DNA from 2 places in the Nocardioides sp. CPCC 206347 genome. Region 1 is predicted to be linked to the other one. Evidence: riboswitches for the same ligand, from Rfam matches in the RefSeq annotation. Region 1 holds a riboswitch; the other holds the start of a gene.
What was found. Region 1 has a riboswitch for cobalamin ahead of ACOACQ_RS23660 (nitrite reductase). Riboswitches for the same ligand answer to the same signal wherever they lie in the genome.

Region 1 (4,381 bases):
GGAAGGTGCGGCCGAGCTTCATGATGATGGCGCCGTCGGTGTCGGCCAGGCGCCGGGCGAGCTCGGCCTCGGGGAGCGTGCCGGGCAGGACGGTCAGGACGTCGGTCTGGCGCACCAGGGGAGCGGGGATGGCGGCGGTCGCGGCAGCGAAGGCCGGGATGCCCGGGACGACCTCGGTCTCGAAGCGGTCGCGGAACCGGTCCAAGAGGTACATCGAGGAGCCGTAGAAGAGCGGGTCCCCCTCGGCCAGCAGTACGACGTCACGACCCGCGTCGAGGTGGGCGGCAAGCCGTGCTTCGCACTCGTCGTAGAAGTCGGCCAGCGCGCCGACGTACCCGCCGGGGTGGTCGGTGCTGCCCGTGGTGACGGGGTAGCGCAGCTCCTCCTCGACGGCGTCGGCCGGGATCAGGTGCGCGGCGATCCGGCGGGCATGCGACTGCTTGGTGACGCCGGCATGGAACGCCACGACGCTGGCGGCACCGATCAGGCGCTCGGCCTTGCGGGTGATGAGCTCGGGATCACCGGGGCCGATGCCGACGACGTGGAAGGAGCCGGTCATGGGGAGGGTCACTCCTCCTCCTGCGCCAACGCGTTGACGGCCGAGGACGCCATGGCGGAGCCGCCCCGGCGACCGCGCACGGTGACGAACGGGATGTCGATGCCGTGGTCGGTGGCGAAGGTGGCGAGCGCGTCCTTGGATTCAGCGGCGCCGATGAAGCCGACGGGGCAGCCGACGATCGCGGCGGGTCGGGGTCCGCCGTCGAGGATCATCTCGAGCAGGTGGAAGAGCGCGGTCGGGGCGTTGCCGATGGCGACGACGGCACCCTCGAGCAGCGGCTCCCACAGCGAGACTGCCGCAGCGGTACGGGTGGTCGACCACGCCTTCGCCAGCTCGGGCGTCCGGGGGTCGGTGAGGAAGCAGTGCACCGGGTTGTCGGCGGGCAGGCGGCCGGCGGTGATGCCCATCGCGACCATCCGGGCGTCGCACAGGATCGGTGCACCGGACGCCAGCGCGGTGCGGGCAGCGGACACGAGGCCCGGGTGGATCACGAGGTCGCGCACGAGGTCGGTCTGGCCGCTGCCGTGGATCATCCGTACGGCGACCTTCTCGGCCTCGGTGGGGATCCCGGTGAGGTCGGACTCCCGGCGGATGGTCGCGAACGAGTCGACGTAGATCGCGGGGCCGTCGGCGATGTACTCGTAGCGGCGCGGCGGTGCCGTCAGGTCGATCTGCTCACTCATTGCGGTTCTCCTCAGGGATCAGCACACCGTGCCACGGCGTCACGACGACCAGGTCACCCCGGCCGGTCCGTGACGCGAGCATGGACGCGACCATGCTGGCATCGATGCCGGTCTCGTCCACCTGCACGTGCTCGCCGCCGGCCACGGGGCCGAAGGGCAGGGATGCGCTGGTGATGTCGGCGCCGGGCGCGGGTGCGACCGGGTCAATCAGGGGTGCGGGGAGCTCGGTCACGTGCCAGGGCGCCTCGGGCCCCTCGCCACGCGCCTCGAGGAACAGGCGGGCCAGGTCACTGATCGCGTCGGCGGCGCCGGCGAGGGGCACCACGGGCCCGAACCCGGTCCCGACGCGCAGCTGCGCAGACTCGGGGGACAGGGCGACGAGGCCCAGGTCGCGATGCCGGTCGGCGAGGTCGCCGCGGCCGTCGTCGAGCGTGAAGAGGAAGCGGCCGGGCAACCCGGCGAGGGTCGGGTCGCCGAGCAGGAGCGCGTCGAGCGCGGCCACGACGGGGCGCAGGTCGGCGCGACCGCCGGCGATCCCGGTCTGTGGGGAGACGAGGACGTTGCGGATCCGGTCGTGCTCCCGCGACGGAAGCAGCCCGGTGGCCTCGAGGGCGACGAGGGCCGGTTCGGCGAGCCGGTCCCCGGCCTCGCTGTCGACGGGCATCGAACGGACCTGCAGGTTGGCGCGCGCCGTCAACCGCACCCGCCCGTCGCCGTACTCCTCGGCCACGGCTACCAGCGCCTGAAGGGACGACAGGGAGATCCGCCCGCCAGGGATCCGGATCCGGACCAGTCCGCCGTCCTCGGCGAGCCACGGGTGCACGACGCCCGGGCAGCGGTCCGGCCGGCTGCGATTCGTGGCCATGGCGATGCGGTCCTTCGAGGTCAGGGGGCTCGTCGCGTTGCCCCTGCAAAATTCCTTGGTGACCTCGCGACGGTTGTCGCAAGGGCCAGCAGGTCTTCGGACTCGGGATCCTCCGGTGCGGAGCGCCTTCCCGGACCCGAAGGTCCAGTGGCTGTACCGGTTTCCCGGTGCTCCGTCCGTCACCCATACCGCTGCGCGTCAGTCCCGGACTCTCACCGGGTTCCCTGACTTCCACGTTTCGCACTTCTGTGGAGGTCGACTGGCCCCGGCAGGGTATCAATCCCGGGCCGGTGTCCGTCCCGGCGCCCACGGCGACCGCAGTAGCCTGACGCTCATGCCCACGCTCCAGGACGTCACCGACCTGATCCATGGCTGGTACCCGCCCTCGACCGCGGACAGCTGGGACGCCGTCGGCCTCGTGTACGGCGACCCGGGCCAGTCCGTGAAGAGGGTCCTCTTCGCCGTCGACCCCACGCCTGCCGTTGCGGCCGAAGCGGCCGAGTGGAAGGCCGACCTGCTCGTCGTGCACCACCCGCTGTTCCTGAAGGGCGTCACGGGGTTCGCCGCGACGACGCCGAAGGGCCGCACGCTGCACACCCTCGCGAAGGCCGACTGCGCCCTGCTGACCGCCCACACGAACGCCGACCAGGCCGTCGGGGGAGTGTCGGAGTCCCTGGCCCTCGCGCTCGGCCTCACCGAGCTGGCACCGATCATCCCGGCCTCCTCGGAGCCGGTCGACAAGCTGACGGTCTTCGTCCCGGCGGACGCTGCCGCCCCGGTCCGCGCCGCGATCGCAGAAGCGGGCGCCGGCCGGATCGGCGACTACGACTTCGCGTCCTTCACCAGCGCACCCGGCCAGGGCCGGTTCCGCCCGCTCGACGGTGCGAACCCGATGATCGGCACCGTCGGCGACCTCGAGACGGTCGAGGAGGTGCGGATCGAGGTGGTCCTCGCGCGCTCGCTGCGGACCGCCGTGGTCCGGGCGATGCTCGCCGCGCACCCCTACGAGGAGCCCGCGTACGACGTCGTCCAGCTCGCCGACAACGGCCTCACCACGACGGGGACCGGCCGGATCGGCACGGTCGCGCAGGTGACGCTCGCCGAGTTCGCCGAGTCCGTCGCGAAGGCGCTGCCCGCCACCTCGCACGGGGTCCGGGTCGCCGGGGACCCGGAGCGCCCGATCAAGCGGGTCGCCGTCTGCGGCGGGGCCGGTGACTTCCTGCTGGACCGGGTGGCCGGGCTCGACGTGGATGCCTACGTCACCAGCGACCTGCGGCACCACCCGGCCGCCGAGTTCTTGGAGAAGGGCGGGCCGGCACTCATCGACATCGCCCACTGGGCCGCCGAATCGACCTGGTTGCCCGTCGTCGAGCAACGCCTCGTCGAGGCACTGGGCGACGCCGTGGAGACCCGGGTGAGCACGATCGTCACCGACCCTTGGACAATGCACCTGTGAGCGCATCCGTGAGCATCCCCGAGAGCATCCGATGAAGGCCGACCCCGCCGCCCAATTGCGCCTGCTCGACCTGCAGGCGCTGGACGCCCAGATCGACAAGCTGCGCCACCAGCGCACCCATCCTGCAGAGGGTGCCGAGATCGCCGAGCTCCTCGGCAAGCGTGCCGATGTCGACGGCAGGATGCGCGACCAGCGGATCGTCGTCGACGACCTCGCCGTGGCCCAGGCCAAGGCCGACGCCGACGTGGAGACGGTCAAGGTGCGCCGCAAGCGGGACCGCGACCGGATGGACGCAGGACTGATCGCCAACCCCAAGGACCTCGAACGGATGCAGCACGAGCTCGACACCCTCGAGCGCCGGATCACGGTGCTGGAGGACGAGGAGCTCGAGGTCATGGAGCAGCTCGAGGAGGCGCAGTCCGCGCTGGACGAGCTCACCGCCGCGATCGAGAGCATCGACACCCGGCTCGGCGAGCTGACCGCGACCCGCGACGCCCGCGGTGCCGAGCTCGACGCCGAGGCGGCCACGGTGGGTGCCGGTCGCGACGCGATCGTCGCCGATCTCCCGGCCGACCTGCTCGCGCTCTACGAGAAGCTGCGCGCCAACCAGGGCGGCATCGGCGCCTCCGAGCTGCGCCAGCGCGCCTGCGGCGGCTGCCAGATTCGTCTCGACGCGGCGGAGCTCCAGGTCATCCGGGCCACCCCGGCCGACACCGTCGTGCGGTGCCAGGAGTGCCAGCGGATCCTGGTGCGGACGGCGGAGAGCGGCCTCTCGTGACGGGAGCGGGTCGTCGTACCGTCCTCATCGAGGCTGACGG
Region 2 (4,381 bases), on a different contig from region 1:
AGGTCCAGCCCGGTGACCGAGTGCTGCTCGAGCACCGCCACCCTGCGGGCCCGGTCGCGGGCAGGGAGCCGGTGGAGGCTCTCCTCACCGAGGTGCACCTGGCCGGCGTCCGGGCGACGCAGCCCCGCGAGGACGTGCAGCAGCGAGGTCTTGCCCGAGCCGTTCGGACCGAGCAGTCCGGTCACGGTGCCCGGCGGGCACTCCAGCGACACGTTGCGGAGGATCGTGCGTTCCGGCACGCCCCACGTGATCGATTCTGCCCTCATCGCGCACGCTCCCGTCGAAGCAGTACGGCGAACACCGGGGCACCGAGCACGGCCGTGACCACGCCGATCGGGATCTCCTGGCCGTCGATGATCGACCGGGCCGCCGTATCGGCCCACACCAGCAGGATCGCCCCGACCAGTGCGCTCAACGGCAGCAGCCGACGGTGGCTCGGTCCCACCAGCAACCGCACGACGTGCGGCACCACGAGACCGATGAAGCCGATGGCACCGGTGTAGGCCACCAGGCTGGCGGTGACGAGCGCCGTACCCGTGAGCAGGATCCAGCGGGTCCGGTTGACCGAGACACCCAGCGAGCTGGCCGCCGACTCCCCGAACGCGAAGGCGTCGAGGTCCGAGGTGAACGCAAGGACTGCGACCGACGCGACCACGGCGACGACCAGCAACAGGATCGCCGAGTCCCAGCGCAGCCCGGCCAGTGACCCCATCGTCCAGGCGAGCACGCGGCGAGCGGCGTCGTGGTCGCCACTCATGATGGTGACGAACGACGTGTACGCCGCGCACACCTGCCCGACCGCCACACCGGCCAGCACGGTGCGCGCCGGTGGCAGGTCCCCCGCCCGGCCGGTGGCCAGCAGGAGGACCGCGACCAGCGCACCGAGCGCGCCGAGGAACGAGCCGAGAGTGAGCATCGTGGTGGCGAGCAGGCCGCCGACCGACACCCCGAGCACCAGCACGCTGACCGCGCCGACAGCCGCACCGCCGGAGATGCCGAGCAGGTAGGGGTCGGCGAGGTCGTTGCGGGTCAACGACTGCAGCACCACGCCGACGAGCGCCAGGGCCGCACCCGTGGCCGCGGCCCCGAGCACGCGCGGCATCCGCAACTGCCAGACGATCTGGTCGTCGAGCAGGGACACGTCCCCACCGAGACCGAAGCGTTGCGCGATGACCTCGAGCACGGTCGACGTCGGGATGGGCACCGAGCCGATCCCGACGCCCATCACCACCGTGACCACGAGTACGGCGACGAGCAGCGCACCCAGGCCGACCGCGAGCAGGCCACCCGTCGCGCCGGGCCCGCTGGCCCGGCGCGACGCGAGTGCCACGGACATCAGCGCGGCAGCTTGTCGAGCTGCCCACCGACGTTGACGGCACCATCGGCGAGGCGGACCCCGGGCGTGGTCTCCGAGAACGGCAGCGCCACGAAGGCCCCGGCCTTCACGGCGCGCATCTTGCTGAGCACCGGGTCGTTCCTGAGGTAGGCGATCTTCTCCTTCGCCGTGGACCACGAGGCGTCGGCGAGGACGATGACATCGGGGTCGGCCGCGATGACCTTCTCCCACGCGACATCGGTCCAGCCGTGCGGGATGTCCGCGAACACGTTGGTCGCACCGACCGCATCGAGGATCAGCTGCGGGCCACCCTCGCCGGTGCCGACGTACGGCGTCTTGTCACCCGAGTCGTACCAGAAGACGTCGATGCCGGCGCCGGGCTTCTCGGCCTCCAGTTCCTCCAGCACCTCCGACTGTGCGGTGCGGATGGCTTCCGCCCGTTCCGGGACGCCGAACGCCCTCGCCACCAGGTCGACCTCGTCCCAGACCGTCTCGAACGTGGTGCCGCCCTCCGGCTTGGCGTCGCCGTCACCGCACCCGAAGAGCGAGGTCATCGAGGCGATGCCCAGCTTCTCGAGCTGCTCCTGCGAACCGGCGGCCTCGTCGTCGTACGCACTGATGTAGGAGCCGTAGATGAAGTCGGGCTTCGCGTTGATCACGGTCTCGTGGTCGGGGTACTGGTCGGAGAGCACCGGCACCGCGTCGTAGGCCGCCTTCCACTTCGCGGGGACCGCGTCGTCGATGTAGCCCGTGCCGACGAGCTGGTCCTCGACGCCCAGGGCGAGCGCGACCTCGGTCGCGCCCTGGTTCATCGTGATCGCCCGGGTGGGGCGGGCGTCGAGGGTGGAGGTGAAGCCACAGGTGGTGACCTCGAGCGGGTAGCCGCCCTGCGGGGACGCCGCCTTCTCCTCGCTCGGAGCACCCGCGCAGGCGGTGAGTGCCGTGAGGAGCGAGACGGAGGCAAGGGTCGCCAGGGGTCGGGAAATGCGCATCATGAGTTCTCATCTCATGTCGAGACCTTTGTCGCGAGGCCTGTTGGACAGATCACGCGGACGTTGTCGTCCACGGCCAGCAGGTCTTCGGACTCGGGATCACCCAGACGAGGCGCCTTCCCGGATCGCAATGATCCAGTGGCAAAGTGCCCCGCCCGTCACCCTCACCGCTGCGCGTCAGTCCCGGATTCGCACCGGGTTCCCTGACTCCGTTCGGAGTACGACTGGCGTTCGAGAACGTAGCAGAGGCAGGTCACCGCTTCACGCGGTGACGGAGGAAGACCACCCCGGAGTCGAAGGCGCGGGTCTCGACGAGCTCGAGGTCCACCCGCCGCTCCCGGTGGACGAAGAAGGGCGTCCCGCCGCCGACCAGCACCGGGCAGACCCGGATCCGGTACTCGTCGATGAGGCCGAGCTCGGCCGCCTCGGCCGCGAGGGTCGCGCCGCCGATCGCGATGTCCCCCTCGCCGGGCTCGGAGCGCAACCGCTCGATCTCCTCGGCGATCGTGCCAGTGGCCAGCCGGGCACTCCCCCGCACCTCGGCGAGCGTGGTGGAGAAGACCACCTTGGGGAGCGGGTTCCAGAGACCGGCCCATTCGAGCTCCGCTCCGTCGAAGCCCGCCTGGTGCTCGGGCTCCTCCCAGTACAGCATCGTCTCGTAGAGTCGCCGCCCCATCAGGTGGACGCCGACGCCCCGGATCTCGTCCATGGACAGCTGGAAGACCTCGTCGGAGGGCGCGCTCCAGTCAATGCCGCCGTCCGGGTCGGTGACGTAGCCGTCGAGGGACATGGACATCGAGTAGGTCACGTCACGCATCACAGCTCCTCCGGGAGGCCGAACCGTTCGAACATCTCGGGTCCGAAGGTGAGCAGCTCGGCAATGAGCCCACCCTCCACCCGCAGGACGTCCATCGCGAGGGCTTCGTACGTCGAGGACCCGGGTGGGCGGTAGTACGCCGCCACGGCCGGCTGGCCGTTGGCCGTCGTCGTCAGGCACCGGAAGCCGGTCGGGTCGGCGTCGCTGAGCCCGTCGACCCAGGTCTGGAAGACCGCCTCGAGACCGACCCACACACCGACCTGCGGCGGCATCGCGAACCGGACGTCGTCACGCAGGAGCTCGCTCAACCCCTCGAGGTCGAGCTTCTCGAGCCGCTCGACGTACGCCGACACCAGCGTCTGCTCCTGCTCGCTCAACCCCTGCCCGGCTCGGGCGCTCCAGTCGAGCCGACCGTCGGGGAGGTGCTGGCGCATCGTGGTCCGACCCCGGGCCAGCGCGCTGTTGGCCGAGGCCAGGGTCAGGTCGAGGGCGTCAGCCGTCTGCTGCGCCGGCCACCCGAGCACGTCCCGGAGGATCAGTACGGCGCGCTGGCGTGCGGGCAGGTGCTGGACGGCCACGATGAACGCCAGCTCGATGGTCTCCCGGGCCACCGCCTGCGTGTGTGGGTCCTGCGGCTGGCTGTCCGGCCACGGCTGCAGGTAGAGCACCTCGGTGCCCGTCCCGCCCGCACCGTGCAGGTCGGCCGGGACCGGCGTGCGGTCGCGCCGCTTCTCGAGGAAGTCCAGGCAGGCGTTGGTGGCGATCCGGTACAGCCAGGTGCGCAGCGACGCCCGTCCCTGGAACGACTCGCGCTTCGCCCACGCCCGCAGGAAGGTCTCCTGCGTGAGGTCCTGCGCGTCGTCGTACGACGCGAGCATGCGGTAGCAGTGGACCTGCAGCTCCCTGCGGTACCGCTCGGTCAGCAGCGCGAACCGACCGCCGTCACCGGCGCGGGCCGCCTGCATGAACTCGGCTTCGTCCGCTCCGAGCGGACCGGCCGGTCCGGTCGGGGTGGGTGCTGTCGTCTTCATGTCGTCTCCTGGGATCGCTGGAACTGTCGCAGGTAACGACGGTCGAGCTCCGGAGAAGTGATCGGTCAGCTCACAGCCACTGGGGGCCGTAGTCCCAGCAGACGGGCCAGAACCACGACGGTCCGTCGGTGAGCGCGTTCAGCGTCAATTGCATCGTGGGTCCGTCGAAGGCCAGCCCCGCATGGCCGATGTTGTCGTTCCAGCA

Region 2: it holds a riboswitch for cobalamin, as region 1 does, so the genes downstream of both, ACOACQ_RS15600 (ABC transporter substrate-binding protein) here and ACOACQ_RS23660 (nitrite reductase) in region 1, are expected to answer to the same signal.

The regions. Positions count from the first base shown of each region.
Region 1 covers NZ_JBMCYZ010000010.1:46,783-51,163, forward strand. Annotated here, with positions in the region: gene cobJ (precorrin-3B C(17)-methyltransferase) at 1-559, opposite strand, end outside; gene ACOACQ_RS23655 (precorrin-8X methylmutase) at 568-1,242, opposite strand; gene ACOACQ_RS23660 (nitrite reductase) at 1,235-2,107, opposite strand; cobalamin riboswitch at 2,177-2,386, opposite strand; gene ACOACQ_RS23665 (Nif3-like dinuclear metal center hexameric protein) at 2,442-3,563, shown strand; gene ACOACQ_RS23670 (zinc ribbon domain-containing protein) at 3,595-4,341, shown strand; gene ACOACQ_RS23675 (bifunctional RNase H/acid phosphatase) at 4,338-4,381, shown strand, end outside.
Region 2 covers NZ_JBMCYZ010000004.1:263,915-268,295, forward strand. Annotated here, with positions in the region: gene ACOACQ_RS15590 (ABC transporter ATP-binding protein) at 1-266, opposite strand, end outside; gene ACOACQ_RS15595 (FecCD family ABC transporter permease) at 263-1,225, opposite strand; gene ACOACQ_RS15600 (ABC transporter substrate-binding protein) at 1,336-2,331, opposite strand; cobalamin riboswitch at 2,389-2,572, opposite strand; gene ACOACQ_RS15605 (dihydrofolate reductase family protein) at 2,582-3,145, opposite strand; gene ACOACQ_RS15610 (RNA polymerase subunit sigma-70) at 3,145-4,176, opposite strand; gene ACOACQ_RS15615 (esterase/lipase family protein) at 4,247-4,381, opposite strand, start outside.